DNA from 4 places in the Paeniglutamicibacter sp. GQ140 genome. Region 4 is predicted to be linked to each of the others. Evidence: riboswitches for the same ligand, from Rfam matches in the RefSeq annotation. Region 4 holds a riboswitch; each other region holds the start of a gene.
What was found. Region 4 has a riboswitch for thiamine pyrophosphate ahead of thiC (phosphomethylpyrimidine synthase ThiC). Riboswitches for the same ligand answer to the same signal wherever they lie in the genome.

Region 1: another riboswitch for thiamine pyrophosphate. It lies ahead of AC6CHY_RS19870 (3-oxoacyl-ACP reductase); the one in region 4 lies ahead of thiC (phosphomethylpyrimidine synthase ThiC).
Region 2: another riboswitch for thiamine pyrophosphate. It lies ahead of AC6CHY_RS18260 (ECF transporter S component); the one in region 4 lies ahead of thiC (phosphomethylpyrimidine synthase ThiC).
Region 3: another riboswitch for thiamine pyrophosphate. It lies ahead of thiM (hydroxyethylthiazole kinase); the one in region 4 lies ahead of thiC (phosphomethylpyrimidine synthase ThiC).

Annotation. Positions count from the first base shown of each region.
Region 1 covers NZ_JCAXDW010000023.1:915-8,596, forward strand. Annotated here, with positions in the region: partial or broken gene AC6CHY_RS19845 (SH3 domain-containing protein) at 1-634, opposite strand, end outside; gene AC6CHY_RS19850 (SH3 domain-containing protein) at 845-1,795, opposite strand; gene AC6CHY_RS19855 (ferritin) at 2,093-2,581, opposite strand; gene AC6CHY_RS19860 (SdpI family protein) at 2,726-3,121, opposite strand; gene AC6CHY_RS19865 (Tex family protein) at 3,274-5,634, opposite strand; TPP riboswitch at 5,770-5,863, shown strand; gene AC6CHY_RS19870 (3-oxoacyl-ACP reductase) at 5,942-6,706, shown strand; gene AC6CHY_RS19875 (LLM class flavin-dependent oxidoreductase) at 6,725-7,682, shown strand, end outside.
Region 2 covers NZ_JCAXDW010000016.1:85,758-93,439, reverse strand. Annotated here, with positions in the region: gene AC6CHY_RS18295 (Na+/H+ antiporter subunit A) at 1-1,992, shown strand, start outside; gene AC6CHY_RS18290 (Na(+)/H(+) antiporter subunit C) at 1,989-2,453, shown strand; gene AC6CHY_RS18285 (Na+/H+ antiporter subunit D) at 2,450-4,078, shown strand; gene AC6CHY_RS18280 (Na+/H+ antiporter subunit E) at 4,075-4,689, shown strand; gene AC6CHY_RS18275 (MrpF/PhaF family protein) at 4,686-4,949, shown strand; gene mnhG (monovalent cation/H(+) antiporter subunit G) at 4,949-5,356, shown strand; gene AC6CHY_RS18265 (DUF4235 domain-containing protein) at 5,463-5,723, opposite strand; TPP riboswitch at 5,795-5,916, shown strand; gene AC6CHY_RS18260 (ECF transporter S component) at 5,971-6,594, shown strand; gene AC6CHY_RS18255 (ATP-binding cassette domain-containing protein) at 6,625-7,682, shown strand, end outside.
Region 3 covers NZ_JCAXDW010000017.1:60,739-68,420, forward strand. Annotated here, with positions in the region: gene AC6CHY_RS18650 (uracil-xanthine permease family protein) at 1-1,108, opposite strand, end outside; gene thiD (bifunctional hydroxymethylpyrimidine kinase/phosphomethylpyrimidine kinase) at 1,188-2,714, opposite strand; gene thiE (thiamine phosphate synthase) at 2,711-3,370, opposite strand; gene thiM (hydroxyethylthiazole kinase) at 3,367-4,185, opposite strand; TPP riboswitch at 4,177-4,275, opposite strand; gene AC6CHY_RS18670 (aldehyde dehydrogenase family protein) at 4,395-5,858, shown strand; gene pgm (phosphoglucomutase (alpha-D-glucose-1,6-bisphosphate-dependent)) at 5,976-7,613, opposite strand.
Region 4 covers NZ_JCAXDW010000007.1:190,131-197,812, forward strand. Annotated here, with positions in the region: gene rimM (ribosome maturation factor RimM) at 1-470, shown strand, start outside; gene trmD (tRNA (guanosine(37)-N1)-methyltransferase TrmD) at 476-1,288, shown strand; gene thiC (phosphomethylpyrimidine synthase ThiC) at 1,395-3,179, opposite strand; TPP riboswitch at 3,192-3,299, opposite strand; gene rplS (50S ribosomal protein L19) at 3,827-4,186, shown strand; gene lepB (signal peptidase I) at 4,247-4,936, shown strand; gene AC6CHY_RS12270 (hypothetical protein) at 6,034-7,682, shown strand, end outside.

The DNA of each region.
Region 1 (7,682 bases), on a different contig from region 4:
TCGGCCGGTCCAAGACCTTCGAGGTGGCCGAGGGGGAGGCGAAGAGTTCCGCCTTGCCTCGCGCATAGTACGTGCAGGTCTTCAGCGATTCGGAATAACTTTTCGTGGCGTATGAATTCAGGTCGAGCCCACGGGATTTGAGGAAGGTGGCCGGATTGCGCACGTTTCCGTCGCTGGAGTAGAAACGGTCTTTCCATATTTCCAGGTGCAGGTGCGGGCCCGTGGAAGGACCGGAGGATCCCACCAAGGCAATCTTCTGCCCTGCCTCTACCTTTTGGCCTTCCTTGACCAGGACGTCATTGGGCCACATATGCATGTAGGCCGATTCATATGTCGTCCCGTCGATCCGGTGGGTGACCACGACTTGGCCCGAGGTCGAATTGGTGCCCCGAACGATCTTGCGCACGGTTCCCGCTGCCACCGCATAGATCGGGGAATCGTTTGCCGTGCCCATGTCCTGGCCCAGGTGGTGGGTGGATCCTCCCACCACCGGCATGCAGCGCGGCCCCATAGGAGAGGTCATCCGGTAGGTTTTCGAATCCAGCGGCAAGGCGAACATGCCGGCGCGGATCTTGCTGGAGGTTTCGGCATCCACCCGTATTTGGGAGACGGCGGGCAGGGCGGTAAAAACCAAACCCGCAACCAACACCCCCGAGAAAAGGGCGCGGAAGCATTTCGGCATGGCCATCGTCGGTGGTCTCCCTCAAGAAAGGTTTGTGGCCCCGGAAGGAATCCACAAGTAGGTGTGAGTGTGCGGGAGCGCCACAAAGTTCTGCCCCCAATCCCATACTTTATGCACTAAGTACAACAAATGGCAGGGAGTTTCGGCAATGTTTTGGTTTTGTCAGCCCAAGTGGGAGCTGTGGACCCAACCTTCAAGATTTCCAGCACGGACCTTGGTCCACTGTCCGCGACTTGCAATGACCTCAAGTTGCTCGCCGGCGCCCAGCTCGGCCAGGGCACGGTAATTGGCGGAGGCTCCCCGGTACAGGGTGGTCGCGGTGGTGGTGACCGGAGCAGTGGAGGCGACGTACCGCAATTGCAGCTGGCTCGCCGGGACCCAGCCGGTTTCCTGATCCAGCAAAATCCGGCGCCACGGCCCCAGTTTCCCGTTGACCTTGACGAGGGTCCCAGCCTGAATGATACGCAGTACCGGGAAGTGGTCGCCTACATCCTTGCGGACATTCAAGCGCACGGTGGTGGTGAACTCGGTCGGGGCCATGGGCTGTATCCCGGTGGAGGGGCGACTCACGTTGATGCGAGCCAGATAGGCGCTGGGAACCCAGCCAATGTCCTTGCCGGTGGAGATCTTTGCCCAAGTGCCCAGCTCGTCCAACTTGCGGACCTGGATATTTGCCGCCAGCACGCGCAGCACCGGATAGTTGGTGCCCGAGCCCTTGCGCAAGTTCAGGTCGGCGGTGCTGCGGTGCGTGGGGATGAAGTCTTCGTCTGGCACTTCCGGCGCGCTGGCGGCGCCGCCGACTGCGGCCGAGCCCACCGGCGACTGGCTGGCGACCGGGCGCACCGGAACCTGGGGCATGCGTCGGGGCGCCTCGAGGCGCTCAAGGCACTGGGCCGGAAGCCATCCAAAGGTTTGGCCGTGCTGCACGCTTGCCCACAAGCCGCTGACACGCAGCAGATACACCGGGGTGCTCTGGGGAATCAAATATTGGACCGAGTAGTGCCTGCCGGCACCCTTGCGCAGCTTGAGTTCCGCCGTGGTGCGGTGCGTGGGTCCCGCGGTTTGCACCGGGGCCGGCATCGGCGCCGTGCGTGCGAAGTCGAACTTCTTCATGCGGCCATTCCGTACCGGGGCGCGACCGCACCGGGGTTGGTCAAAGCCATGCGTGCACGGATGTGAAACACGTTTTGATGACCTCACTGAACAAGTGGTTGACCTGGAACTGGCATGTGTGGAGCAACGCCCTGAAGGCGTCACTATCCGCCCGGATCGTTCACGTAAAACCACGTATCGGGGCGCGGCACCTGGACATGCCCTACCCCATGTTATTGCACACACGACCAAGGCCCCCAGTCGCGAGCCGGGGGCCTTGGTCACATCATCGTCACGGGTGACCCGCGACGGTCGTTCCTAGCGTGCAGCCAGTTCGCCGTCCAGGCGAAGCAGGCCGTTGCCGTCGTTGTTGATCATCTTCACGCGGTCAAGGATTTCACCGACGGTGGCTTCCTCTTCGACCTGCTCCTCGATGAACCAGGTCAGCAGTGGCACCGAGTCAATGTCGCCCTCATTGTGGGCAAGGCGATAGAGGTCGCGAATCGATTCGGAGACCTTCTTCTCGTGGTCAAGGGATGCCTGGAAGGCACCGTCCACCGTAGCCACGTTCAATTCCGGGGCCCCAATGGCACCGATCGAGGGGTGCGCCCCGCGATTGGTCATGTGGGCGATGAACTTTTCCGCGTGCTCCAGTTCCTCGGCGGACTGGGCCCGGAACCAGGCAGCGATGCCCGGCAGGCTCAGGACATCCATTTCGATGGCCAGCTGGCGGTACACCGTCGAGGCCTGGAGTTCCAGGGTGATTTGGTCGTTGAATGCGTCTGCAAGCTTTCCGGTAAGTTCCATGGCACCCACGCTACGCACTCCTTTGGGCCTTGTCACCGAAGTATGGCCGTACTTACCTTGGGGTAAATATGGCATGCTTTGGGTCCCGGGGAGGTGCTACCAAGGTGATGCTCACCTTGGTTCGGACTCCCGGGCTGGGCCCGGTCAGGAGGAAATAATGCGTTCCCCGGCGTGGATCTTGGCAACCGCCCGGTTGGCGTCGCGCAGCCCAAGCAACACGCCGCCCAGCATTATTGCCACGCCCGCCATCGTGGCTGCGGGGAGGACAAAAGCAGGAAGTGCCACCAGCATGGAAACGATGCCGCTGGCTGCCATCAGCAACGCGGCAAGCCAGCAGCCCAAGATGCCCTTGTTCGCCGCCGCGTGGTGGCCCAGGAGCCAGCACGTATCGCAGTGCATCAGGGCAGCGGTGCGGATCCCGACCCAGGGATTGCGCTTGATCCGCCCGGAGGCCGCGGCCCTCATCATCCATGCCATCGCGGCCATGAGCAGCACCATGAATGCAGTCGCGATCAATTCGGTCAGTGATTCGCCGTCCATGGCGCGCTTCTCTCCTTGCGGTTTGTGGCCGGCACGCCGGTGCAGGTTCACGTGGGCAGTGCCTGCAACGCTACGCCAGTTCCGGGAAACGTTGCATTTCCGGTGGCGGCCCATTGGGGCCGCCACCGATTCGGTGGTGCTCTCGGCAGACGCTAGCCGCTCAGTCCCGCACGACGCAGGGCTTCGGCCATGGCCGTGTTGCCGCCTGCGGCCTTGGGGCTCCCCTGCTGTGCGCCCCTGTTGGCGCGGGGTGCCCCATGGGACTCTCGTGGGGCCCGCGCCTCCGGTCCCCGGGTGCCACGCGGCGCCCGTTCAGACCGCTCGGTCTTGGCACCCGGTTCGTCGTCCAGACGCAGGGTCAATGAGATGCGCTTGCGCGCCGGGTCCACCTCAAGGACCTTGACCTTGACGACTTGGCCGGAGGTGACAACCTCGCGCGGGTCGGAGATGAACTTGTTGCTCATGGCCGAGACGTGGACCAGGCCGTCTTGGTGGACGCCCACGTCAACGAATGCACCGAAGGCGGCCACGTTGGAAACCGTGCCTTCCAGGACCATTCCGACCTGCAGGTCGGAGATCTTTTCCACGCCCTCCTTGAGGTTCGCGGTCTTGAAGTCGGGGCGCGGGTCGCGGGCAGGGCGCACCAGCTCGGCCATGACGTCCTTGACCGTGGGCAGGCCGAATTGCTCGGTGACGAAGTCCGCCGCATTCAGCGTGGCCACAGACTGGTTCTGCGCGGTGGCCGCCGCCAACAGCGTTTCGGCCAGCCCGTAGGCCTCGGGGTGCACGGCGGAGGCATCCAGAACCTGCTTGCCTCCGGTGATCCGCAGGAATCCGGCGCACTGTTCGAAGGCCTTGGCGCCCAGTCGCGGGACCTTCAGCAGGGATCTGCGGGTAGTGAAGGGGCCGTTGGCGTTGCGGTGCTCGACGATGTTGCGGCTCAACAGCGTCCCGACGCCCGCGACGCGGGCCAGCAGTGCCGGGGAGGCGGTATTCACGTCCACCCCGACGGCGTTTACGCAGTCCTCGACCACCGCGTCCAGGGAGCGGTCCAGCTTGGCCGGGGTCAGGTCGTGCTGGTACTGTCCCACACCGATGGATTTGGGCTCGATCTTCACCAGTTCGGCCAGCGGGTCCTGCAGCCGGCGGGCAATGGACACAGCACCGCGGATGGAGACATCCAGCTCCGGCAGTTCGGCGCTTGCCAGCGCCGAGGCCGAGTACACGGAGGCTCCTGCCTCCGAGACAATCACCTTGGCCGGCTTGTTGGTCAGCTTGGCAATCACGTCCCCGGCCAGCTTGTCGGTCTCCCGGCTGGCCGTTCCATTGCCCACTGCGATCAGTTCGGCACCGTGCTTCGCGGCCAATCCCACCAGGGTGTCAACGGACTGGCCCCACTTGTTGGCCGGCGCGTGCGGGTAGATCGTGGCGGTGTCCACAACCTTGCCGGTGGCGTCCACGACCGCGACCTTCACCCCGGTGCGCAGCCCGGGGTCCAGGCCCAGCACCGCCCGGTTCCCGGCGGGAGCTGCGAGCAGAACGTCGCGCAGGTTGGCTGCGAACACCTTGACGCTGGCTTCCTCCGCGGCCTCAAAGAGCCGCGTACGCAGGTCCGCCTCCAGCCGTGCCAGCAGCCGTCCGCGCCAGGCCAGGCGCACGGTTTGCGCCAGCCACTTGCCGGCCGGGGCATCCGCGCCGGCCCTGATGCCCAGCGAGCGGGCGACGGCGGCCTCGTATCCTGCGCGTGCCTTGGAGAGCGCTGCGTCGTCGCGCGGATCCGCCTCGGCGAGCTCGAGGTTCAGCGCTCCCTCGCGCTCGCCGCGCAACAGCGCCAGGATGCGGTGCGAGGGCTGGGAAGCTACGGGCTGGACGAAGTCCTCGTAGTCGGAGAACTTTGCGGCGTCCGAGGCCGGGGCGCCGGGGGCGATCTTGGAGGCAATCTTGCCTCCTGTCCAGAGCCGTTCACGCAGTTCGGAGACCAGCACCGCATCCTGCGAGGCACGTTCGGTGAGGATGGCCCGGGCACCTGCCAGCGCGTCGGTTGCGGCATTGATGTCGTGTTCGGGGTTCAGGAACGTGGCAGCCAGGGCCTCGGGGTCCTGCGCCGGGTCGGAGATCAGGGAGTCGGCCAGCGGCTCTAGCCCCGCCTCGCGCGCGATCTGGGCGCGGGTGCGGCGCTTGGACTTGTAGGGCAGGTACAGGTCCTCGAGCTCAGCCTTGGTCCCGGCGGCCAAGATGGCGGCCCGCAACTCATCGGTGAGTTTGCCTTGCTCCTCGATCGCCTTGAGGATCGCTTCCCGGCGGTCCTCCAATTCACGCAGGTAGCGCAGCCGCTCCTCGAGCAGCCGTAGCTGGGTGTCGTCCAGGGTGCCGGTGACTTCCTTGCGGTATCGGGCAATGAAGGGAACGGTGGATCCGGCGTCGAGCAATTCGACGGCGGCCTTCACCTGCCAGTCGGCAACCGAGGCACCCCCTGAAGCTAGCTCGGCGGCAATGGTCTGGATTATTCGCATCTGGCTCACCCACACTAGTTTGCCGCATCGGTGCCCCAGCCCGCTGACAGGGACGGATCGCGCCAGGCGTGTGTCGCCTCCGCTGCGTTGCCCGTGATTCGAGAATTGCCTCGGACCGGTGCTAGGTTGGCCACAGGACTCGACACGGGGTGCCGCCTGGCGGCTGAGAGATAGACCCGTTGAACCTGATCTCGATAATCCGAGCGAAGGGATGCCGGTCCGGCATGAACTGCGCTTGCACCCGATTTTTGGGCACCCGGCGGCTGGTTCCATGGCATCCTTTCGCCCAACCGAAGGGTGCAAGAAGATGCTTATCAAGGACCAAACCGTGTTGATCACCGGCGCTGGACGAGGGCTCGGCACGGACCTGGCCCGTGCCTTTGCCCGCGAGGGCGCTCGGATCGTACTGAATTACCGCTCCAGCGAATCCGCCGCTCATGAACTGGCCGCGGAATTCGGGGCCAGTCGAGCAATCGCAGTCCACGCCGACGTGGCGGAGCCGGATCAGGTCGCACAACTGGTGGCCACCGCGCGCGGGCACTTTGGCGCTCCCATCACCACGCTCATCAACAATGCCCTGCCTAATTTTTCCTTCAACGGAGACGCACGCGCGAAGGCCGACGGAATTGGGTACTCGGAATTCGGCGCGCAATTCACCGGCGTCATCGGAGGCGCGCTGAACACCATCCAGGCAACGCTGCCGGGCATGAGAACTGCGGGCTTCGGCAACATCATCAATATCGGGACCAACCTCTTCCAGAACCCCGTGGTCCCGTACCACGACTACACCGCGGCCAAGGCGGCACTGCTGTCCCTGACCCGCACGTTCGCTTCGGACCTTGGTCCGGAAAACATCCGCGTGAACATGATTTCCGGGGGCCTGCTGCGCACCACCGACGCGTCGGCCGCCACCCCCGAGGCCGTCTTCGACCTGATCGCCGACTCCACTCCCCTGCGCCGGGTCACTTCCCCGGCCGAATTCGCCGACGCCGCACTGTTGTTTGCCTCCCCGTGGTCCCGGGCGGTGACCGGGCAGAACCTGGTTGTCGACGGCGGACTGGTGATGAACTAGGAAGGGCAGGCACCTGCCATGGGCACTACTCGCCAATTGCACTTGAACGCCTTCATCTACGGAGCGGGCCACCACACCATGGGCTGGCGCCACCCCGACTCGAGCGCCGACCGTGTCGGGGACATTGCCTACTACGAGGAGCTGGCCCGCCTCGCCGAGCGCGGGTGCCTGGACGCTGTCTTCTTTGCCGACGGACAGAGCGTGAACCACGAATACGCGGCAGGGATCCCCTGGTTCCTGGAGCCGGTGACCGCCCTTAGTGCCATGGCCCGGGCCACCAGAAACATCGGGCTGGTCAGCACAATCTCGGCCAGCTTCTACACACCGTTCCATGCCGCGCGCCTGCTGGCCTCGCTGGACCACATCAGTGGCGGACGCGCCGGGATCAACGTCGTGACCTCCATGTTCGATGCAGAGGCCCGCAATCACGGAATGGACGCCCTGCCTGGCCATGCACAACGCTATGAGCGCGCCGAGGAGTTCGTGGATGCCGTACAGGGATTGTGGGATTCGTGGTCCGATTCGGCGCTGCCTGTGGACCGCGAGGCCGGTCAATTCCTTGATCCGTCCCAGATCCGCCCGGTCAATCACCGCGGCACCCACTTCTCGGTCGCCGGCCCGCTGACCGTCCCCCGCTGCCCACAAGGGCGGCCGGTGCTTTTCCAGGCTGGCTCCTCGGAATCCGGGCGCTCGTTTGCCGCCCGGCATGCCGAGGCCATCTACTCCGTTTCCTGGGACAGGGAATCGGCGCTGGAATACGCCGCGGACATCCGCCGACGGCTGGTCCTGGCCGGACGCTCCGGGGACACGGTTCCGGTCCTTCCCGGGCTGGTCACGTATATCGGTGCCACGCCGGAGGAAGCACGGGCCAAGAAGGCCGCGCTGGATGCCTATCTGGACATCGACTCGGCCATCGCCCAGCTCAACTTGTTCACGGGCCAGGACTACACCGCCCATCCGCTGGACGGGGCCGTGG
Region 2 (7,682 bases), on a different contig from region 4:
CTGGCGGGCCTGGCGATGATGCTGGCCCACGGTTTCTTCAAGGCGACGCTCTTCCTGATCGTGGGGATCATCGACCACAAATCCGGCACCCGTGACATCCACCAGCTCTCCGGGCTCTACAAGTCCTCGCCGCTGCTGTTTGTCGTTGCCGCCATTGCCGCGGCCTCCATGGCCGGATTCCCGCCGGTCTTCGGCTTCGTGGCCAAGGAAGCGGTTTTCGAGTCCCTGCTGGAACATGCCCGGGGCAATGGCGCCACCGGCGTGGTGCTGCTCATTGGCGTGGTCATCGGGGCCATGATGACCTTCGCCTACTCCGCGCGTTTCCTCTGGGGCGGCTTTGCCGCCAAGGCAGGCATGAAGACCACCACCTTCCCGAAAGTGCCGCTGCTGTTCCTCACGCCGCTGCTCGTGCTCACCGCCGCCACCGTGGTCTTCGCCTGGATCCCGCAGGTGCTCGAGGGGGCCATCGCACCGTACATCGGGCTGTTCGGCCCCGCAGAGGACCCCATCCACCTGGGGCTCTGGCACGGGTTCACCCCGGCGCTGGGCCTGAGCATTCTGACCATGGTCATCGGCGCGCTGCTCTTCCTGGGCCGCAAAAGGATCTTTGCCTTCCAGTCCAGGGTCCCGCCGGTCTTCGATGCCGAACGCGATTACAAGTTCCTGATCACCATCCTGGACAACCTGGCGATCTGGCTCACCGGCCGGACCCAGCGCGGTTCCCTGTCCTTCTACCTCGTGGTGATCCTGACGGTGGCGCTGGTGCTTCCGGCGACCACCGCGATCTTGCTCAACACCCCCGCCCCGGGAAACTTCATTGCCTTCGACCACCCCGCCCAGCTGGTCATCGGGCTCATCATGGTCGTGGGTGCCATCGGGGCGGTGCAGGCCAACCGGCGCTTCCTGGCCGTGTTGATGGTTTCGGTCAGCGGCTACGGGATGGCGGCGATCTTCGCCCTGCAGGGCGCCCCCGACCTGGCCGTCACCCAGCTCCTGGTGGAAACCATTGTGTTGGTGGCCTTCGTGCTGGCCCTGCGCGCGCTGCCCGTGGAACTGTGGGCCAAGAACCCCACGGGACACCGGCTGGGCCGTGCGCTGATCGGCATCGGCTTCGGTGCGTCGATGATCTACATTGCCGCCACCTCCATGGCCTCGCGCGTGGCCGACCCCATTTCGCTGGCCTACCCGGAGCTTGCCTACACCGGCGGGGCGGGCAAGAACATCGTGAACGTGACCCTGGTGGACATGCGCGCCTGGGACACCTTCGGCGAGATCACGGTGCTGGCGGCCGCCGCCACCGGCGTCGCCTCGCTGATCTTCGTGCGCGGGCGCGGCGACAAGCGGCTGCGCGTCGCCGCGGTGCCCTCCGGATCGGTGGACCACGGCTCCGAGGCCATCGGCGGCAAGAACCCGAGCCGCGCCGGGCTGAAAGTGGCAAGGACGTTCGCTGCCTCCGCCCGCGACTCCTGGCTGGTGGCCGGCCACACGCTGGCGCCCGAGCGCCGGTCCATCACCTTCGAGGTGGTCACCCGGCTGCTCTTCCACACCATCCTGCTGGCCTCCGTGTACCTGCTGCTGGCGGGGCACAACACCCCCGGCGGCGGCTTTGCCGGCGGCCTGCTGGCCGGGCTGGCGCTGACCATCCGCTACCTGGCCGGTGGCCGGGTGGAACTGGCCGAGGCCACCCCGGTGAGCCCGGGGACGCTGATGGGCACCGGGCTGGGGCTCGCGGCGCTCACGGCGGCGGTGCCGCTGTTCTTCGGCGCGCAGATGTTCACCTCCGCCGCCATCGAATTCACCTGGCCGCTCTTCGGGGAGCACAAGTTCGTGACCTCGACGATCTTCGACATCGGGGTCTACCTGGTGGTGGTCGGACTGGTCATCGACGTGCTGCGCTCCCTGGGCTCGGAGATCGACGACCGGTCCGAGGGCCGCAGCCCCACCGACACGCATGACATGGTTTCCGACGCGGAGACGGGAGTGGGACGTTGAGCACCAATATCACCTTGCTCATAGTGATGGGCATCCTTTTTGCCGTGGGGATCTACCTCCTGCTCGAACGTTCCCTCACCCGGGTGCTGCTGGGCATCGTGGTGCTGGGCAACGGGGTGAACCTGCTGATCCTCTCGGCCGGCGGGCGCCGCGGCGAGGCCCCGCTGTACCAGTCGGCGCTTGACGCGCAGGAATACAGCGACCCGCTGCCCCAGGCACTGATCCTCACGGCCATCGTGATCACCTTCGCGGTGACAGCGTTCATGCTGGGGATCATCTACCGCTCCTGGGTGATCTCCCGGGCCGACGTGGTCGCCGACGACGACGAGGACCTTCGCGTCTCGCAGCAGTCGACCTTCGACTTCGAGGAAGACTCCCCGGTCCCGGAGGACACCACCGAATTCGAGGGGGACGAGTCAGTGCCTGCAGGGAACACCAAGGAAGCGGGGCCCAGCGCATGATCGATGCACCACTGAGCGCCGTTTCATTCGCCCCGCTGGCGGTGGCCCTGCCGATCTTCGGCGCGGCACTTGCCTTCATCCTGCGCCGCAAGCGGCGCACCCAGCGCGCGGTCACCATTGGCGTGCTGGTGATCACCCTGTGCCTCGAGGCCTGGATGCTGGCCACGGTCTGGGACGGCGGGACCTACTCGGTCACCCTCGGCGGCTGGGCACCGCCCTTCGGCATCTCCATGGTCGTTGACGGCTTCTCCGCCTTCATGCTGGTGGTCTCCACCATCGTCTCCCTGGCCGTGCTGCTCTACGCCACCAGCCAGGGCCTGGCCGACGGGGACGAGGACGGGCCGGTGTCGATCTTCCACCCGGCCTACCTGATCCTGGTGGCGGGCGTGTCCAACGCCTTCCTGGCCGGGGACCTGTTCAACCTCTACGTGGGCTTCGAGATCCTGCTGACGGCCTCCTACGTGCTGTTGACGCTCGGCGGGACCACCGCGCGCATCCGCGCCGGAACCACCTACGTGGTGGTCTCGGTGGCCTCCTCGCTGCTGTTCCTCATCTCCATCGGCATGATCTACGCGGCCGTGGGCACCGTGAACATGGCCGACCTGGCGGTGAAGCTGCCGCAGATCTCCGAAGGCACCCAGACGGTGCTGCACGTGATGCTGCTGGTGGCATTCGGGATCAAGGCCGCGGTCTTCCCGCTGTCCTTCTGGCTCCCCGACTCCTACCCGACGGCCCCTGCCCCCGTCACCGCGGTGTTCGCCGGGCTGCTGACCAAGGTCGGCGTCTATGCCATCATCCGCACCGAGACCCTGCTGTTCCCCGGGAACCGGCTCTCGGATGCGCTGATGGTCGTGGCCGGGCTGACCATGCTGGTGGGAATCCTCGGCGCCGTGGCACAGACGGACATCAAGCGCATGCTTTCCTTCACGCTGACCAGCCACATCGGCTTCCTGATCTTCGGCGTCGCCGTGGGCAACCAGCTGGGCCTCGGGGCGACCATCTACTACGTGGCCCACCACATCGTGGTGCAGACCTCGCTGTTCCTGGTCGCGGGCCTCATCGAGCGCCGCGCCGGCACCTCGAACATCGACCGGCTCGGTTCGCTGGCCAAGCTTTCGCCGTTGCTGGCGCTGCTCTTCTTCGTCCCGGCCATGAACCTGGGCGGCATCCCGCCGTTCTCCGGGTTCCTGGGCAAGCTCGGCCTGGTCCAGGGCGGCGCCGAGCTGGGCACCCCGATGGCCTGGGTGCTGGTGGCGGTGTCGCTGCTGACCTCGCTGCTGACCCTGCTGGCCGTGGCCCGCATCTGGAACAGGGCGTTCTGGCGCGATGCCGAGGACGCCTCGGACCCGGACCCGCTGCTGCTCGTTGGCGTTTCCGCGGCGCGCGGGGCCACCTACGACATCGTCGCCGACGAACCGGCCAGCCGCTACAGCGACCGCGGAAACGCGGCCCTGCTGCCCAACGGCATGTTGGCCATGACCGCCGCCCTGGTGCTGGTGGGCGTGGCGTTGACGGTGTTTGCCGGGCCGCTCTTCGACTTCAGCGACAGGGTGGCCGGACAGATGCTCGATGAGGGCAACTACATCGAGGCCGTCCTCGGAGCCGGAGAGGGGCAAGCACGATGAGCAGGGAACAACGTCTGGCCGACGCCAAGGACGAGAGCGGGCAGCGCCAGCGATCCACGCTGCGCCAGGAGATTCCGCTGCTGGTAGGGATGATGCTGGTGTGGGGCGCGCTCTGGCAGGACTTTGCCATCGGAAACCTGGTGTTCGGGCTGCTGATCTCGCTGCTGCTGGTGCGGGTCTTCCGCCTGCCGCCGATCATCCTTTCGGGGCGTTTCAACATCTGGCGTGCCGTGGTCTTCATCGGGGCGTTCCTGCGGGACGTGACGCGGGCCAGCTTCGAGGTCATGTACCTGGCGGTGTTCCGCGGGCCGCGGACCACCAGCGCGGTCATCACCGTCACGCTGCGCACCGAGTCTGACCTGCTGGTCACCTTCGTCGGCCACGTGCTGACGCTGGTGCCCGGATCCTACGTCGTCGAGGTGGACCGACGGTCCTCCACGCTGTACCTGCACGTGCTCAACGTCAACGACCAGGCGGGCGTGGAAAAGGCCCGGGCATCGGTCCTGCTGATCGAGGAACGGCTGATCCGGATGATGGGCACCGCCGAGGAACTTGCGGCGCTGAACGCCGAGAAGACGGAACCAAGCAAGGAACACGGAGCACCTTCATGAACATCGTCCTGTGGATTTGCGGAATCACGCTCTCGATTGCGGCCTGCCTGGCCATCGTCAGGCTGGCCAAGGGCCCGTCCATCCTGGAGCGCGTCATCGCCACCGACGTGCTGCTCCTGATCATCTCCGCGGCGCTCTGCATCGAGATGACCGTCAACCAGCACGCCAACAACCTGGTCTTTGTGCTGCTGGCCTGCCTGGTCGGGTTCGTCGGGTCGGTCACGGTTTCCCGCTTCGTCACGGATCGGAGGAACGCCTGATGCTTGACACGCTCATCGACATCGTTGCCGGGACGTTCATGATCGTCGGCTGCCTGATGTCCCTGGCCGCGGGAATCGGCATGCTTCGCTTCCCCGACCTGCTCTCGCGCCTGCACGCCGCGACCAAGCCGCAGGTGCTGGGCCTGTTCCTGCTGCTGGCGGCGCTCGGGCTGGAACTGCGCTCCTGGGCGGTGCTGCCGGTGCTCGTGCTGGCCTGGTTGCTGCAGCTGCTCACCGCGCCGGTCTCGGCACACATGGTCGGACGCGCCGGATACCGGACGCGGCACCTCAAGCGCGAGACCCTCGTTGCCGATGAGCTGGCGGCGGTCGTCGAGGCCGCCGAGCAGCGGGAGGAACACGAAATCGGCCGCGACAGGCCGCGGGACCGCACCGACTTCATCGACTAGACTCCGCGGGGCCCGGGTCCGTAACCCGTGTCCCGGAGCCGGCGGCAGCGCCGGAAACGACTCGGGGGCCCACGGGAAATCCGTGGGCCCCCGAGTCATTGGTGGCTTAGGCCTTTTTGGCGAACCGGGCCAGGGCCCTTTGGGTGCCGCGGTCGGTGAGCACCTGGATCAGGGCGGCGGTCGTGGCAGAAAGGACGGCGAAGGCAATCGCCTGGCGCATGCTGGCCTCGGCCTGTGCTTCCTTGTTGCCTCGCTTGGGCGGTTGCTGGCCGGTGAAGCCAAGCCATGCCTTGTCGACGATCTTCCCGCCCAAGAATCCTGCGGCAATGGAAATAACTGGGCCGATAAGTTTCATCAAACTGTTCATGGGGACTCCCAAATGTTGCGGGCAACGGTACCTGCCCCAGCATAGCCTGAGGTAGCATCATAGGACTGAAACAATCACGACAGGGGAGCGTCGTGCGAAGCAATTCGCACCAAGGCGCTGAGAGTGCGGAGAACCGCAGACCCTCGAACCTGCCCCGGCTAGTACCGGCGAAGGAAGTCGAGTTCTCAGGGGTGCGTTGAAACAAACGTTTTCCCTCCCCTCCTTGTATCCAAGGAGGATCACGATCATGAGCACCACCAACCAGCCCGCCGGGCCCAAAACGGCAACCACGTCCTGGCGCGTCGTCGACATCGTCATTGCAGCGGTCATCGCCGTGTCCTCGGGCGTCATCTTCTGGGCCTGGAACAGCACCCACCACCTGCTTGACTTCCTGTTCCTGGCCTTCCCGCCCTCGACCGCACTGGTCTCGGGCATGTGGCTCTTTCCCGCGGTGCTCGGCGCCTTGGTCATCCGCAAGCCCGGCGCGGCCCTGTTCTGCGAACTGGTGGCGGCCATGGTGTCCGCGCTGATGGGGTCCGAATTCGGGCTGACGGTGCTGACCTCCGGCCTGATCCAGGGCCTGGGCGCCGAGGCGGTCTTCGCCGCGTTCCGCTACCGCAAGTTCAACCTGCCCGTGGCCTTGCTGGCCGGTGCAGGCGCCGGGCTCTTCGGCAGCGTCAACGACACCTTCATCTTCCGCTGGTACCCCGAATACACCACCGGCATGCTTTTCGCCTACATCGCGTTCATGACCATCTCGGGCATCGTCATCGCCGGGCTGCTGTCCTTCCTGGCCACCCGCGCCCTGGCCAAGACCGGCGCCCTGGGCGCCCTAGCCAGCCGCAAGGCGGCCACCGAACCCATCCTCTAGGACGCGGCCGCCATCATGTCTTCACCTTCGATGCTGCACCGTGAGGCCGACGCCCCGGGGCAGGCCCGCCGGCTCTCCGCGCCCGTGTCCGTCAGCGCCCGCAACTGGGGTTGGCGGCATGCGGACCGCGCCCAACCGGCCCTGTGGGGCCTTGACCTGGACATCCGCGCCGGGGAGCGGGTCCTGCTGGCCGGGCCCTCGGGCGCGGGCAAGTCCACACTGCTCTACGCGCTGGCAGGGGTCCTGCACGAGGACGACGAGGCCTATTCCTCCGGCGAGCTCCTGCTGGACGGAACGCCCGTGGCCCAGGGCCGCGGCCTGGTCGGGCTCATGCAGCAGGATCCCGAAACCCAGGTCGTCCAGGCCCGGGTCGGTGACGATGTGGCCTTCGGCGCCGAAAACCTCTCCGTGCCGCCGGAGGAGATCGCCCGGCGCATCGTCGACGCCCTGGACGCCGTGGGACTCGACGTCCCCCTGGAGCACCCCACCGCGGCGCTCTCGGGCGGGCAAAAACAACGCCTGGCCCTGGCCGGGATCCTGGCCATGGGCCCGGGACTCGTCCTGCTGGACGAGCCGACGGCGAACCTCGACCCGGCCGGCGTGCTGGAGGTCCGCGACGCGGTGATCCGTGCACTCGACGCCACCGGGGCGACCCTGCTGATCGTCGAACACCGGCTGGAGGCCTGGGCGCCGCACATGGACCGGGTCATCGTGCTGGAACCGGGCGGGGGCATCGCCCACGAGGGAACCCCGGACGAGCTGTTCGGGCCCGGCGCCGTCCGCGGGGAACTGATTTCCGCCGGGGTCTGGGTGCCCGGATACACCCCGGCCATCGAGGCCAGGCCGAACACAGGGAGCAGCGGAGCACTGCTGCTCGAGGCCGGTTCCCTGGCCGTCGCCCGGAAGCGCGGCGGCCCGGTCGCCGCCGGCGGGCTTGAGATGCGGGTCGCGGCGGGCGAGGCCTGGAGCGTGCGCGGGGCCAACGGCTCGGGCAAGTCGACCTTCGCCCTGACCCTGGGGGGCCTGTTGCCCCAGGCCTCCGGCACGGTGCTGGCCACCGCGGAACTGGCCGCCGGATCCGAGGCGCG
Region 3 (7,682 bases), on a different contig from region 4:
TCGGGTTGGAGAAGTCGACCTTGTTCTGCACCCAGAGCCGGGCTCCGACGATCGCGATCATCCCGTAGAGGACGATTCCCGCGCCGCCTGCAACCCCGGCCGGGATGGTGTTGATCAGCACGCCGAACTTCGGGAAGAAGGCCAGCGCGATGGCCACGGAACCGGCGATCCAGTAGGCGGCCGTCGAGTAGACGCGCGAGGAGGCCATGACCCCGATGTTCTCCGCGTAGGTGGTGGTGCCCGAGCCGCCTCCGGCCCCGGCGATCATGGTGGCGGCGCCGTCGGCCATCAGCGCGCGGCCGTTCACGTTGTCAAGCTCGCGCCCCGTCATCAGCGCCACGGTCTTGACATGGCCCACGTTTTCGGCGATCAGCACGAACACCACGGGCAGGAACAGGGTCAGCGTTTCCAGGTGGAACGAGGGAACTGCGAAGTCGGGCAATCCGAACCAGGCGGCATCGCCGATGGCCGAGAAATCGACTTGGCCCTGGGCCCAGGCGACCACGTAGCCCACGATGATGCCCAGCAGGATGGACAGGCGCCCGAGCATGCCGCGGAAGAGCACCGTGGAAACCACGATGGCCAGCACCGTGGCGAAGGTGGTCAGCGGGACGGTCGTGATCTTCTCGGTGGTCGTGGTGGCCAGGTTCAGCCCGATCAGCGCGACGATGGTGCCCATGACCACGGGCGGCATCAGTGCGTGGATCCAGGCCGTTCCGGCCTTCTGCACGATCAGTCCCACGATGAACAGGCACGCCCCCGCCATCACGATCCCGCCCAGGGCACCGGCCATCCCGTGGCCCGACATGGCCCCGGTAACGGGTGCGATGAAGGCGAAGGAGGAACCCAGGTAGCTGGGCACGCGGCCCGCGGTGATCAGCAGGAACAGCAGGGTGCCCACGCCGGTGAAGAGAAGCGTGGTGGTCACCGGGAAACCGGTGATGGTCGGGACCAGCACGGTGGCGCCGAACATCGCCATGACGTGCTGCACGCCGACGGAGATGGTCTGCGGCCAGTGCAGGCGCTCGTTCGGGGCCACCACCGTCCCGGGGGAGATGGACTTGCCGTCGCCGTGCAGGCTCCAGCCAATGCCGAATCGGTTGCTCATGGGTGCCTTCCGGGCGCAGGGTGGGGAAAATGCCGGGGGAGCGCACGCGCGGCGCGCCAAACCCCCTGTGGCATTTTACTCACCCCACGGGCAGTGCGACAGCCGGGGCCGCGGGGCCCGCCTCGTGGGCGGCACCGGGCGCATCCGCGGAGGTCTGCGCGAAGAAGGCCAGCTCGTGCACGGACGAGGCCTCGAACGCGCGCCACATCCGCTCGCGGGTGGCCCCGTCGGCCCGGGCGTGCACCGAGCGGACCAGTTCGATGGCCCGCGCCGTGGCCTCGTCGAACTGGACCGAGGAGTAGGCGGCGAGCCAGTCGGCGTAGGGGTGCGCGGGGTGGCCAGATGCCGCCAGCCGGCTGCCCACGTCCTGGTAGATCCAGAAGCAGGGCAGCAGCGCGGCGGCGAGCACCGGGTAGTCGTTGGCCCCGGAGAGCAGGTGGTTGAGGTAGGCGGTGGTCGTGTCCGAGGGTTCCGGGACTTCCTCGGCGAGCCGGCCGCGGTGCAACGCGAGTTCCTCCTCCAGGCAGCCGGCGGCGCTGGTTGCCCAGAAGCGTTGCTCCACGGTGGTGGGGGCCAGTTCCGAGGCGCGCGACATGACCCGCGCATAGCCGCGCAGGTACAGGGCGTCCTGGCCCAGGTAGTCCTCGAAGTCGGCCGTTTCCAGGGTCCCGTCCTTGAGCCGGCGGATGAACGCGAGTTCGTCGATGCCCGCGCGGATGCCGGAGATCTCCTCCCACCACCGCGCCAGCGGGTCCTGCGCCTGCGCCGGGGGCACCCCGTCCCAGAGCCCGGCCAGGTGGTTCACCGGGCCGTGCCCGGAACCGACGGCCAGTTCGTCGGCGCGTGAGATCGCGTCGAAAAGCCAGGCCTTCGCATGGCGCAGCGCCGATCCCCAGTCGCCGCCGCGGGCGTAAAAGGTCGCCAGTGCGGAGGAGAGCGAGCAGCCGGTGCCGTGGGTGTTGGCGGTGGCGAGGCGCGGGGAGGCGACCTCGCAGAGCACGCCGTCGGGACCGATGATCGCGTCCCTGCAGGTGTCCCCTTCCAGGTGCCCGCCCTTGGCCAGCACCAGCAGGCGGTATTCGGCCGCGAGGCCGCGCGCCTGGGCGACGGCCTGCTCCCAGTCGGTGGCCACCGGGCCGCGTGCCAGCACCGCGAGCTCCGGGATGTTGGGGGTGAGAACGTCGACGTGGGCCAGGAGGCGACGCAGGGCGGCCTCCGCGTCGGCATCCAGCAGCGAGTCCCCGCTGGTGGCGACCATGACCGGGTCCAGCACGACGGCCGGCGCGGCGGATCCGACGGCCCGGATGCCGGCGAGCCAGCCGCCGAGTTCGTCGATGACCCGCGCGTTGGCGAGCATCCCGATCTTGATCGCGTCGATGGAGATGTCCTCGGAGATCGCGCGCAGCTGCGCCAGCAGGAACCCGGCCGGCGGCACGTGCACGGCACTCACGCCGCGGGTGTTCTGCGCGGTCAGGGCGCTGATGGCGGCCATCCCGTAGCCGCCTGCAGCGGCAATGGACTTCAGGTCGGCCTGGATCCCGGCGCCGCCGGAGGGGTCGGAGCCGGCGATGGACAGGATGTTCTTCACGGTGTTCGGGGTGCTCATGGCTTGGTGCCCTCCCAGAGGTTGCGTAGGTTCGTGGCTGCGGCGCGCGGGTCCTGCGCGGAGCAGATGGCGCGGACCACCGCGACGCCGGCGGCCCCGGAGCGGGCCAGCGGGGCCACATCGGCGGCGTCGATCCCGCCGATGGCGATAACGGGCAGGTCGCTGAGTCCCGCGGCGCGGGCCAGGCCCGCATGGCCCAGCGGTTCGGGGTGGTCCTTCTTGGTCGGGGTGGCGTGCACGGCGCCGACGCCCAGGTAGTCGATGGTGCCCGGTGCGTTGGCGTGCAGCCTGTTTGCCGCATCGATCTGCGCATCGGTGGCGGCGCTGAGGCCCAGGATTGCGTCGGGGCCGATCAGTTCGCGCACCAGCGCCGCGGGCAGGTCGGACTGGCCGATGTGCACCCCCTGCACCGAGGCGCCGGCGGCACGGGCGGCCAGGTACACGTCGACGCGGTCGTTGACCAGCAGTGCCGCGCGCCCGGCGGTGTGCCGGGCGCAGGCGGTGACGATGTCCAGGAATTGCGCCGCCGGCAGGTCCTTGCAGCGCAGCTGCACCGTCTCGATCCCGCCGTCCACCGCGGCCTTCACGATCTCCGCCAGGGGCCGTCCGGCGGTGGAGGCGGAATCCGCGACCAGGTACACGCCGCGGGCGCTCATGAGAGCACCGCCGTGGCGCCCAGGCCGGCGGGGGAGATGGCGGCCAGCGCATCGAGGAAGAGCGGGGCAAAGGTCCCGGGTCCCGCGGACGTGGCCGCGGCGCGTTCGGCAGCGGCGGAGTAGAAGGCGTGCGCGGCAACCGTGGCCACCAGCGGGTCCGGGCCGGTGGCGAGGAAGGCGGCGCAGACCGCGCCCAGCGCGCACCCGCCGCCGGTGACGCGGGTCAGCAGCTCGCTGCCGCCGTGCACGTACACCGTGCGCGCCCCGTCGGTCACCAGGTCGGCTTTCCCGGAGACCGCGACCACGGCGCCGGTGCGCCTGGCCAGCTCCCCGGCGGCGTCGGCCGCCGCCGCAACCGAGTCGGTTGACTCGACGCCGCGACCCCCGGCCGCCTCCCCGGCAAGCGCCAGGATTTCCGAGGCGTTGCCGCGGATCAGGGTGGGTCCGGCGGCGGCGAATTCGCGGGCCAGCGAGGTGCGCACGCGCAACGATCCGACGGCCACGGGGTCAAGCACCCAGGGGGTCGAGGCGGCCCCGGCGCCGGCAACGGCCTCGCGCATGGCGGCGGCCTGCTCGGTGTTCGGCGTGCCCAGGTTGACCAGCACCGAAGCCGCGACTCCGGCGAAATCCCCCGCCTCCCCTGGCGTCTCGACCATGGCCGGGGAAGCGCCGGCGGCCAACAAGACGTTGGCGGTGAAGTTGGTGACCACCGTGTTGGTCAGGCACTGGACCAGGGGCGTGGAGGCGCGCAAGGCGCCCAGGGCATCGGCGAGCTCGCCGGGTGATACAACAATTGAAGGCGCCATGGATTCCATGAGCAACATCCCTCCGCTAGTACGAACTAGATCAGGTTCTACGGGTTTCATCTCAGCCGGCCGCATGCGCCGACACCCCGTGTCACTATGCGCGAGCCTATCCCACCGGGCGCCGGGGCGGGCAGTCGATGTCTCCGGGCACCGCCCCCGGCACCGGCCCCAAGCGTGGCGGCCTGTTGCCGATGCCACACTGGCCGTAGGCTCGGGACATGGGCACATCCGACACTTCACATAAATCCGCGCCGCCTCGCGAGTCAACGGCGCTGAACGAGCTCGAGCTGCCCGAGGTGGTGCCCGAACTGCCGGAAAACATCATGGAGATCGTCGCCTCGATGCACGACGTGGTGGCAACCCGGCTGGCACACCCGCGCCGCTTCAGGGCCTCGCAGCTCAAGGCGCTCGAGCGGATGCTCGACGCGCACGAGCAGGACTTCATCGACGCGCTGGCCGACGACCTGGGCAAGGGGGCGGTCGAGGCGAAGATGACGGAAATCGACATGGTGCGCGCGGAAATCGACCACGCGCAACTGCACCTCTCCGAGTGGATGGAATCCAAGCCGGTGAAGATCCCGCTGGTGCTGCATCCCGCGGCGGCCAAGATCGAGCCGCAGCCGCTGGGAGTGGTGCTGGTCATCGGTGCCTGGAACTACCCGCTGCAGCTGATCCTCGCCCCGCTGGTTGCCTCCATCTCCGCGGGGAACGTCACGGTGCTCAAGCCCTCGGAGCTGGCCCCGGCGACCTCCGCGCTGCTGGGCCGGCTGGTCCCCAAGTTCCTTGACCACCGCGCGTGCGCCGTTATCCAGGGCGGGGCGTCAACCAGCAAGGTGCTCCTGGAACAGCACTTCGACCACATCTTCTACACCGGCGGCGAGCGGGTGGGAAAGATCGTGGCCCGTGCCGCGGCCGAGCACCTGACACCGGTGACCCTCGAGCTGGGAGGGAAGTCCCCGGCCGTGGTGATGGACGGGGCCTCCGCCACGGTGGCGCGCCGGCTGGCCTTCGGCAAGTTCATGAATTCCGGGCAGACCTGCGTGGCCCCCGACTACGTGCTGGCGGTCGGCGACGCCGCGGGAAGCCTGGAAAAGCAGCTGGCCAAGGCCATTACCGCGTTCTACGGCAAGAACCCGCTGGCCAGCCGCGACTACGGCCGCATCGTGAACAAGGCCCACTTCGACAGGCTGGTTTCCTACCTGGAGCACGGAGAGGTCCTCGTCGGCGGCGGGTACGACGCCGACACCCTGAAGATCGAGCCGACCGTGATGGCCAACGTGGATCCGGGCTCGCCCTTGATGCGCGAGGAGATCTTCGGACCGATCCTGCCGATCATCGAGGTGGAAAGCTTCGACGCGGCGGTGCGCTTCATCAATGCGCGTCCGACCCCGCTGGTCGCCTATCTCTTCAGCGAGAACCCGCGGCTGCAGTCCGCCTTCGGGGACCAGGTGCGCGCGGGCGCCATCGTGCACAACGCCCCCAACCTGCACCTGGCCGTCCCGGGGCTCCCCTTCGGCGGCGTGGGCGACTCCGGCATGGGTTCATACCACGGGCGGCATGGCTTCGAGCGGCTCTCGCAGATGCGTTCCGTGATGGGCAAGACCACCGTGGTCGACACGCTCAAGGCGATCTACCCGCCGTACACCTGGGCGAAGTCCAAGCTCATCGACAGGCTGATGTAGGCATTCCACAAGGCGCATATTTGCTTGTGGGAGAGTTTTTACCTGCCTGATCCGACGGAAGCCCGGCCCGGATGGGCGCCGTCCCGCAGCGGCGACCCCCCCCGGGACAGGCGCCGGCTAGGCGAGTACTGCGGAGACGATGTCCTTGGCCTCGGACTGGACCCGGGCCAGGTGCTCGTCGCCCAGGAACGACTCGGCATAGATCTTGTACTTGTCCTCGGTGCCGGAGGGACGCGCGGCAAACCAGGCGTTTTCGGTGGTGACCTTCAGCCCGCCGATTTTCGCCCCGTTGCCCGGCGCCTCGGTCAGCCGCGCGGTGATCTTTTCCCCGGCGAGCATCTCGGCCGCCACGTCGGTGGCCGCGAGGTTCCCCAGCCGCGCGCGCTGCTCCCTGTCGGCCGGGGCGTCGATCCGCGCATAGCTCGGGGAGCCGTGCTCGGCCGCCAGCGCGGCATAGTGCCTCGAGGGGGAGGACCCGGTGACAGCGGTGATCTCGCTGGCCAGCAGCGCCAGCAGGATCCCGTCCTTGTCGGTGGTCCAGGGCCGCCCGTCGCGGCGCAGGAAGGAGGCGCCGGCGGATTCCTCGCCGCCGAAGGCCCCGGATCCGTCCAGCAGGCCCGGGACGAACCACTTGAAGCCCACCGGGACCTCGACCAGCTTGCGGCCCAGCTTTGCCGCGACGCGGTCGATCATCGAGGAGGAGACCAGCGTCTTGCCGATGCCCGCCTGCGGGGACCAGCCGGTGCGGTGCGCGTACAGGTACTCGATGGCCACGGCCAGGTAGTGGTTGGGGTTCATCAGCCCGGCATCGGGGGTGACGATGCCGTGGCGGTCCGCGTCGGCGTCGTTGCCCGTGGCGATGTCGAAGGAGTCGCGGGCGGCGATCAGCGACGCCATCGCGTCGGCCGAGGAGCAGTCCATGCGGATCTTCCCGTCGGTGTCCAGGGACATGAACGCAAAGCGGGGGTCCACCCCCGGGTTGACCACGGTCAGGTCCAGCCGGTGGGTTTCGGCGATCGCGCCCCAGTAGTCGACGGCCGCCCCACCCATCGGGTCGGCGCCGATGCGGATGCCGGCGTCGCGGATCGCGTCCAGGTCCAACACGGAGGGCAGGTCGTTGACGTAGGAGGACATGAAGTCGAAGGAACCGATCTTGCCATTCAGGCGTGCGACTCCCAGCGAGATGCGCTTGACCCCGGCCAGCTTGGCCTCCAGCAGCTCGTTGGCGCGGTTCGCGATCCACGCGGTGGCGTCGGTGTCTGCCGGCCCGCCGTGCGGCGGGTTGTACTTCAGCCCGCCGTCGGCCGGCGGGTTGTGTGAGGGGGTGATGATGATGCCGTCGGCGCGCGGAGCGGACGGGTCGGCGTTGTGCCCCAGGATGGCGTGGCTCAGTGCCGGGGTGGGGGTCCAGCCGGTGCGCGCGTCGGCGAGGATGGCGACGCCGTTTCCGGCCAGGACCTCGAGCACGGTGTCCTGCGCCGGGTCCGAGAGCGCGTGGGTGTCCTTGCCGACGAACAGCGGCCCGGTGATGCCCTGCCCGCGCCGGTATTCGACGATTCCCTGGGTGATGGCGGCGATGTGGTCCTCGTTGAAGGAGCCGTTCAGCGAGGTTCCGCGGTGCCCGGAGGTGCCAAAGACCACGCGCTGGGCGGGGTCGGCGGGATCCGGGTGGATGTCAAAGTACGCGTCGCGCACCGCGGAGAGATCGATCAGGTCTTGGGGCAGTGCCGGGGTGCCGGCGCGAGGGTGGGCCATGGGACCAGTTTCTCATTGATTGCCCGCCGGGGGCTGGAGAAAACACGGCACCGGGTCGCGCAAGGCGGT
Region 4 (7,682 bases):
CACCCCAAGACCGTTTTGTCCCGGGTGCCGTGTTCGAGGTCGAGCACCCTGCCTTCAAGCAGCTCACCGTCGAGGGCGCTCGCTGGAACAAGGAAATCCTGCTGCTGGCCTTCGAGGAGCTGCTTGACCGCAACGCCGCGGAGACGGTGCGCGGCGCCAAGCTGTTCATCGACACCGAAGAGGTCGAGGACGACGGCGAGGGCTGGTACGAGCACGAGCTCGTGGACCTCGAGGCACGCGTGGGCGACAAGGTCGTCGGCAAGGTCACCGCACTGCGCACCGGCAACGTCCAGGACCTGCTGGTAGTTGAATCCACCGAGGGCGACGAGATCTACGTGCCGTTCGTGGAGAGCATCGTGCCCGAGGTCAACATCGAGGGCGGCTACATCCTGATGACCCCGCCGGAGGGCCTGTTCGAGATCAACCGCGAGGACGCCGCGGGCACCGACGCGCCTGCAGAGGAAGCCTAGGCCCGATGCGCATTGACGTTGTCTCCATTTTCCCGGAGTACCTCGCGGCCCTGGACCTCTCGCTGATCGGCAAGGCCCGGCGGGAAAAGCTGCTGGACTTGAACGTGCACGACCTGCGCGACCACACCCACGACCGCCACCGCACCGTGGACGACACCCCGTACGGCGGCGGCGCGGGCATGGTCATGAAACCGGAGCCCTGGGGCGCGGTCCTGGACCGGATCGCCACCGAGTCCCCGGTTTCCCGCGCCGGCGGCAACAAGCCGATCCTCATCGTCCCCTCGCCCGCCGGGGCCGTCTTCAACCAGGACATGGCCTACGAGCTGGCGGAGGCCGAGCACCTGGCCTTCGCCTGCGGCAGGTACGAGGGCATTGACGAGCGGGTCCTGGAACACGCGGCCGAGGCATTCGACGTCCGCCCGGTCTCCATCGGCGACTACGTCCTCAACGGGGGAGAGGTGGCGGTCCTGGCCATGGTCGAGGCCATCGGCCGCCTGATCCCCGGGGTCATCGGAAACCCGGACTCCCTGGTGGAAGAGTCGCACTCCGACGGTCTGTTGGAGTACCCCGTGTACACCAAGCCCGGAACCTGGGAGGGCCGGGAGGTTCCCGAGGTGCTGCTCTCGGGCAACCACGGCAAGATCGCACGCTTCCGCCGCAACAAGCAGCTGGAGCGCACCGCGGCCCGCCGCCCGGACCTGATCGTGCAGCTGGATCCGGCCACGCTGAACCGCCACGACCGGGACACCCTCTGGCACAACGGCTTCGCCATCGTCGAGGGGCGCATCGTGCCCAAGGACGAGATCGCGCCCGAGTAGGGCCGCCCGGAAAATGTTGGGGCTGCCCCGCCTACCCACGGATGCGGGAAGGCGGGGCAGCCCCCTTTTCATCTGGCCCGGAGCGGGTTGGCGACAGCCGGCGGCGCTACGCCCTGGCGGGCATCCCGGGCTCGGGCAGATAGACCTTGCCCCCGGAGGCCAGGAATTCCTGGCTCTTTTCGCGCATCCCGCCCACCATCTCGGCGATTGCCGCCTGCGAGTCGGCCGAGCCGTATTCATCCCGGATGTCCTGGCTGATCCGCATGGAGCAGAACTTCGGCCCGCACATGGAACAGAAGTGCGCGGTCTTTGCCGGTTCGGCCGGCAGCGTCTCGTCGTGGAAGGACTCGGCGGTGACCGGGTCCAGCGACAGGGCGAACTGGTCGCGCCAGCGGAACTCGAACCTGGCCTTTGACAGCGCGTCGTCGCGCTCGGAGGCGCCCGGATGGTCCTTGGCCAAATCCGCAGCGTGGGCGGCGATCTTGTAGGTGATCACCCCGGACTTCACGTCGTCCTTGTTCGGCAGCCCCAGGTGTTCCTTGGGGGTGACGTAGCAGAGCATCGCGGTGCCGTAGCGGGCGATCTCGGTGGCGCCGATGGCGCTGGTGATGTGGTCATATCCCGGGGCAATGTCGGTCACCAGCGGGCCCAGCGTGTAGAAGGGCGCGCCCTGGCACAGCTCCTGCTGGCGCTCGACGTTCTCGCGCACCAGGTGGAAGGGGATGTGCCCGGGTCCCTCGACCATGACCTGGACGTCGTACTCCCAGGCCCGCGCGGTGAGCTCGGCCAGGGTGTCAAGCTCGGCGAACTGGGCGGCGTCGTTGGCGTCTGCGATGGAGCCGGGGCGCAGCCCGTCGCCCAGGGAGAACGCCACGTCGTACTGCGCGAAGATCTCGCACAGCTCGTCGAAGTGCGTGTAGAGGAAGTTCTCCTGGTGGTGGGCCAGGCACCAGCCGGCCATGATGGCCCCGCCGCGCGAGACGATTCCCGTCACGCGGTTGGCCGAGAGGGGCACGTAGCGCAGCAGCACCCCCGCATGGATGGTCATGTAGTCAACGCCCTGCTCGCACTGCTCGATCACGGTGTCGCGGAAGATTTCCCAGGTCAGGGCGTTGGCCTCGCCGTTGACCTTTTCCAGCGCCTGGTAGATCGGCACGGTGCCGATGGGGACCGGGGCGTTGCGGATCAGCCATTCGCGGGTGGTGTGGATGTCATCGCCGGTGGACAGGTCCATCACGGTGTCGGCACCCCACCGGGTGGCCCACTGCAGCTTGTCCACCTCCTCGGCAATGGAGCTGGTGACTGCCGAGTTGCCTATATTCGCATTGATCTTCACCAGGAACGCCTTGCCAATGATCATCGGCTCTGACTCGGGGTGGTTGATGTTCACCGGGATGATTGCCCGGCCCGCGGCGACCTCGCTGCGCACCAACTCGACGTCGCAGTTCTCGCGCAGGGCGACGAAGCGCATCTCCGGGGTGATGACGCCGGCCCGGGCGTAGTGCATCTGGGTGACGCGCTTTCCGGCATGGGCGCGTCGGGGAACCGGCCGGCTTCCCTTCCACTCGGCCGACGCCTTGCCCCGGCGGACCGCTGACTTCCCGTCGTCCAGCAGGTTCCTTTCACGTCCGGCATACGCCTCGGTGTCGGCGCGATCCTCGATCCAGGTGCTGCGGAACGCGGGCAGGCCAACCACAGGGTCGCTTCCCGGGCCGGCTGTGCGGTAGACCTGCAGCGGCGCGTTGTCCTTTCCCCCGGGGGAGGGCTCCAGTGCGATCTGTGTGACCGGGACCCTGATCCCCGACTCGTTGTCTTCGATGTAGGCCAGCGAGTGGGACTTCAGGGACTGCGTCTCGGAGGGTTCCACGGCATCTTGGACAGGGCTGTGCATTGAAATGGTGTTGCTCAAGGAGTACTCACTTCCTTCGCCGGCATTACCCGGACAGGTTCAACGGTCTCTCGCTGCGTCAGCTCGATCTCAGCCCTTGCAAGGGCCCCCGTGTGGTCGTAAGCGAAACTATCACATCATTCAACGCGCCAGTGTTTGTGACCTTGCGCACCGGCGCGTTGCATGAGGTCCCGCGGCCCGGAGTCCGCGCTGTCCAAGCGTGGCGATCGGACGCCGTCGGGTCGGGCGTTGTTGCCGTCGGATTCCCGGCCCTTTGGGCCCGCAAGGCCTGGTTGGCGGCGGAGTTCGGCCCGTCATGAAGCGGTGGCAGCGGGGAGGAAGTGCCAACGTGGAGGACGTACGCCCGGCGGGCCGGGGCGGGATCCACGATGCGCTTTTCCGCGTGCGTGTCCGGGACTTCGCGCCTTGCACCGGAGTATGGCAAAATAGATTCTTGGGTCTACTGGGTTCTGCTCCTGCCGCAGGGGGAACGAATCAACAGTTGGACCTACCGCCGATCCGCAAACGGATCGTGGTACTAAGCTTCGGACCGCCACATCTTTCCCTCGACGCCCACGTGCGTCTTGAGGAACAATGACGGTCCGTGTCTAAGGTAGGTGACCTGCGGCGTCTGCCTAGGAGATGCAATCATGCGTATTCTCGACTCTGTCGACGCAGCCTCGCTGCGCAGCGATGTCCCGGACTTCCGCGCCGGTGACACCGTCAAGGTTCACGTCAACATCATCGAAGGCAAGAACTCCCGTGTCCAGGTATTCCAGGGCTTCGTCCTTGGCCGCCAGGGTGACGGCGTTCGCGAAACCTTCACCGTTCGCAAGGTCTCCTTCGGCGTCGGCGTAGAGCGTACCTTCCCGGTGCACTCCCCGGTTCTGGACAAGATCGAGCTGCTGACCCGCGGCGACGTTCGCCGCGCCAAGCTGTTCTACATGCGCGATCGCCACGGCAAGGCCGCGAAGATCCGCGAAAAGCGCGACTTCCGGACCGCCAAGTAGCCAGAAAAGCGAGAGCCTTCATCTCTGCCTCCCAGCGGGCGGCATGGATGGGGATCCATCGTGGATCGATCTACTGAATCGGAACGTTTTTCCGCTTCGACAAAGCGCCGGTCCCCTTCGAGGGGCTGGCGCTTTGCCGTTGGCGCGCTTGCTGCTGCGGCGGTGATCACCCTTGGCGTTCGCGCCACCGTCGTTGACTTCTTCTACATCGGTTCCACTTCCATGGAATCCACGTTGAACCCGGGTGAGGGATTGCTCGTGAACCGGCTTGCCTACAAGGACGCCGAAATCGAACGCGGGGACGTGGTCATCTTCGACGGACGCGGCTCTTTCCTGCCGTACCAGCGTCCCAACGCCCTGGACTCCCTGGCCTGGGCGCTGCGTCTGGCCGGCAGCGACTCGGTGTACGTCAAGCGCGTCATTGGCGTCGGCGGCGACACCGTCAGCTGCTGCGGTGCCGACGGGCGTTTGAGCGTCAATGGCGTCCCGCTTGACGAGCCCTACGTCTTCGCCGGGGACAAGCCGAGCAATATGGAGTTCGACGTTCGGATTCCCGCAGGGCGGCTGTGGGTCATGGGGGACCACCGCTCGGTGTCCGAGGACTCGCGCGCGCTGCTGGGAGCGCCCGGTGGCGGCATGATCGTCTCGGATCGTGTCATCGGCAAGGTCACCGACGTGATTTGGCCACTTGGCAGCGGCCGCGCTGTCGACGGGGCAGCCGCCCAGGGCCTCATGCCAGGCGCCAACTAACCAACCATCCGGGGCATCGGCCACGTCATTGGCCGGCCGGGCACTTTCGCTCCGATGCAGGCTTCCTGCGGTCTGCACGATGCCCGCTTCGGAGCACACCTGCCCACGGCGGACCTGCTCCGTTCTCCCTTGCACGGATGCAACAGGATGCCATCCCCGTTTTCACATGACGCCGCCGGCCTCAACAGTCCTCGTCGACGTATCGCTGCCCATCTGGAATGCAAGGCGGCACCGGTCTCCCTTATGCGCCCTCCCTCCAGCGGCCCGCACGTCGCACTTTCGCCGGCTTCGCCCTCGATGCGCCGATGCCCGCCGATGCGCACGCTACGCGCCAGTGCACGCGCAGCAAGGTCCCCATAACCATCCCGGGTGCCGCGCGTACGATATCGACCCGGCGAGACGGCACGTGAAGCCTTCCACAGGCGTACGTCGACTGTTCGTGCAGAGGTTGTCGGATGGTCATGTGTTGCAGTTGCCACTCGTGGATTTGGTCGGATATTAAAGTATGTCCAGAGGGTATTTAAAATGCACAAGACTGGGGCCGCGGCCCTGAAGGCAAGCGCGGGCGCGCCCGGGAAAACTGAGCAAAGTCTGCGAATTACATAGTAAATACGTGGGTGACATGAGGAAATTGCGCCCGGGCGTGTCGGTGGGTGTGATGAGAGTCTCTGGGCGATGCGGCCCCGAGATTGTGCGTTTTTTCCCAAAGTGGTTGATGCGTCAAATGGTCCATCGGGTGGATGTTGCTGCCGAAATGGTTTGTTCGTGGATATCTACACGAGTTAGGGTTTCATTTCGGTAACAGTCATTGCTCGCGGTATGCCCAAACGGATGTCCCACGACAGACGCGGCGCACACAAAAGCGAGGCACCACACCTTGAATTGGGAGATCTCCATATGCACGAATCTTCACGTGCGCTGATGAAGCGCGGCACTATTGCCGCCGCCACCACGGCATTGGTGCTTGGCAGCAGTTTCGCCACGGTGCCGGCCCTCGCCACCCGGAGCCGACATCTGCCGGGTCTGTGGCCGCCTCGAGCACGGAGGCCACGAAAGACCAGAGCCAGGCGGCTCTGCCTAGCGGGCTCAAGGAGGCAGTGGAGCGCGACCTTGGCATCACCATCGAAGAGTTCTACAAGAACCGCGAGCTCAGTTCCGTTGTCGATTCGCTCACCAAGGAATTGCAGCAGGCGAAGCTGGTCGCCGACTTTGCAATCACCGAGAACAAGATCAATGTCACTGTGGCTGCATCTTCCCTCAAAACCGTCACCGAAAAGCTCGACGAACTGACCGAGGGCACAGATGTTGAGCTGAACATCGTGGCGGAGCCCGAGGTCGTCGCCTCGGCGGAGCCGAAGAGCGTTGAGACCGTGAAGACTCCCGAGGGCAAGGAAACCGCGGCTGTTCCGTCGAAGCTCCCGGTCGCCGAAAGCCCGAAGACCGAGGCGACGGCCGTGCCGAAGATCGTTGCCAAGTCAGCGCCCAAGAGTGCGGATTCGCTGCTCAAGGCCTACGTCGAAAACGTCGAGCCCAAGGCCGTGTCCCAGCTTCAGGCCGTCATGAAGACCGGCGCCAACAGCTTCGTCATTCGCACCGGTGGAGTGGCCACTCTCGAAAGCAAGGGAGCGACTGAGACCCCCAAGGCAACCGCCCTGCGATTCGGCGGGAAGCTGACCCCCGAGGAATTCGCGCAGCAGTACACCAAGGTCACCATCGAGAAAGCCGAGGGACCTGCCAAGACGGCAGTCGCGGGCGATGTGCTCGGCGGCATGGGCTACGGCGCACGGACCAGCCCGACCACTGTGGCGTTGTGCTCGATTGGTTTCAACGGCTTCAATTCCGCAGGCCAGGACGCGGCGATCTCGGCCGGTCACTGTGAGCGCGACGGCGAAATCACCAACGTCAACATCATGGAACACACCGCGCCGAACGAATTCGAAGAAATCGGAGCCTCCCTGGGAACGTTCGGCTTCTCTCAGTTCGGCGGCCCCGGCAACAGCTCCGTGACCGGTTATGGGCCCGGGGCGTCGGCCGAGGACATCGGCAACGTCGGGACCGACATCTCCGTCATCGACGAAATCAACCCGGACCTGGATCTCAAGTCCATGGTCACGGACTGGAAGGGCGCCGACGAGCGCGATTCAGGTACCAAGGTGACAGGCGTGGCCAGCGCCGTCATCGGCGCCGAAGTCTGCAAGTCCGGCCGCACCACCGGCTGGACCTGCGGCAAAGTCGACGAGGTCGGGATCTTCCTTGTCGGCGGGTACAACGGGGAAGGCGACGTCCGAGGTGTCCGCGGATTCGGCATGGTGAACGCCGACCTGTTGAAGGCCAACGAGGGCGACTCCGGTGGATCCGCTGTTGCCGGCGGCACGGCGGTCGGCGTGACAAGCGCCGTATCCACCTCCGATGGCGGCCGGGCCTACTTCACGGACATCAAGGACGGCCTGAAGCACGCCAAGGGCTACTCCATCGCCATGTTCCTCAATGCCCCGGTGGTCACCTCGCCGTCCGACGGCGCGGACATCGCGGCAGGCTCAACGATTTCCGGCACCGTGGCCGGCGCCCCGTCCGGCTCCAAGGTGGTGATCCGCTCGGACGGCCAGAAGCCCATCAGCGCCACGGTCTCCGCGGGCAAGTTCAGCTTCAAGGCGCCGACGTCCTACGGCAAGTACGACTTCACCGTCCAGACGGTCAACGGCTTCAACAAGTCGGCGACCACCGCGGGCTCGGTCAACGTCGTCAT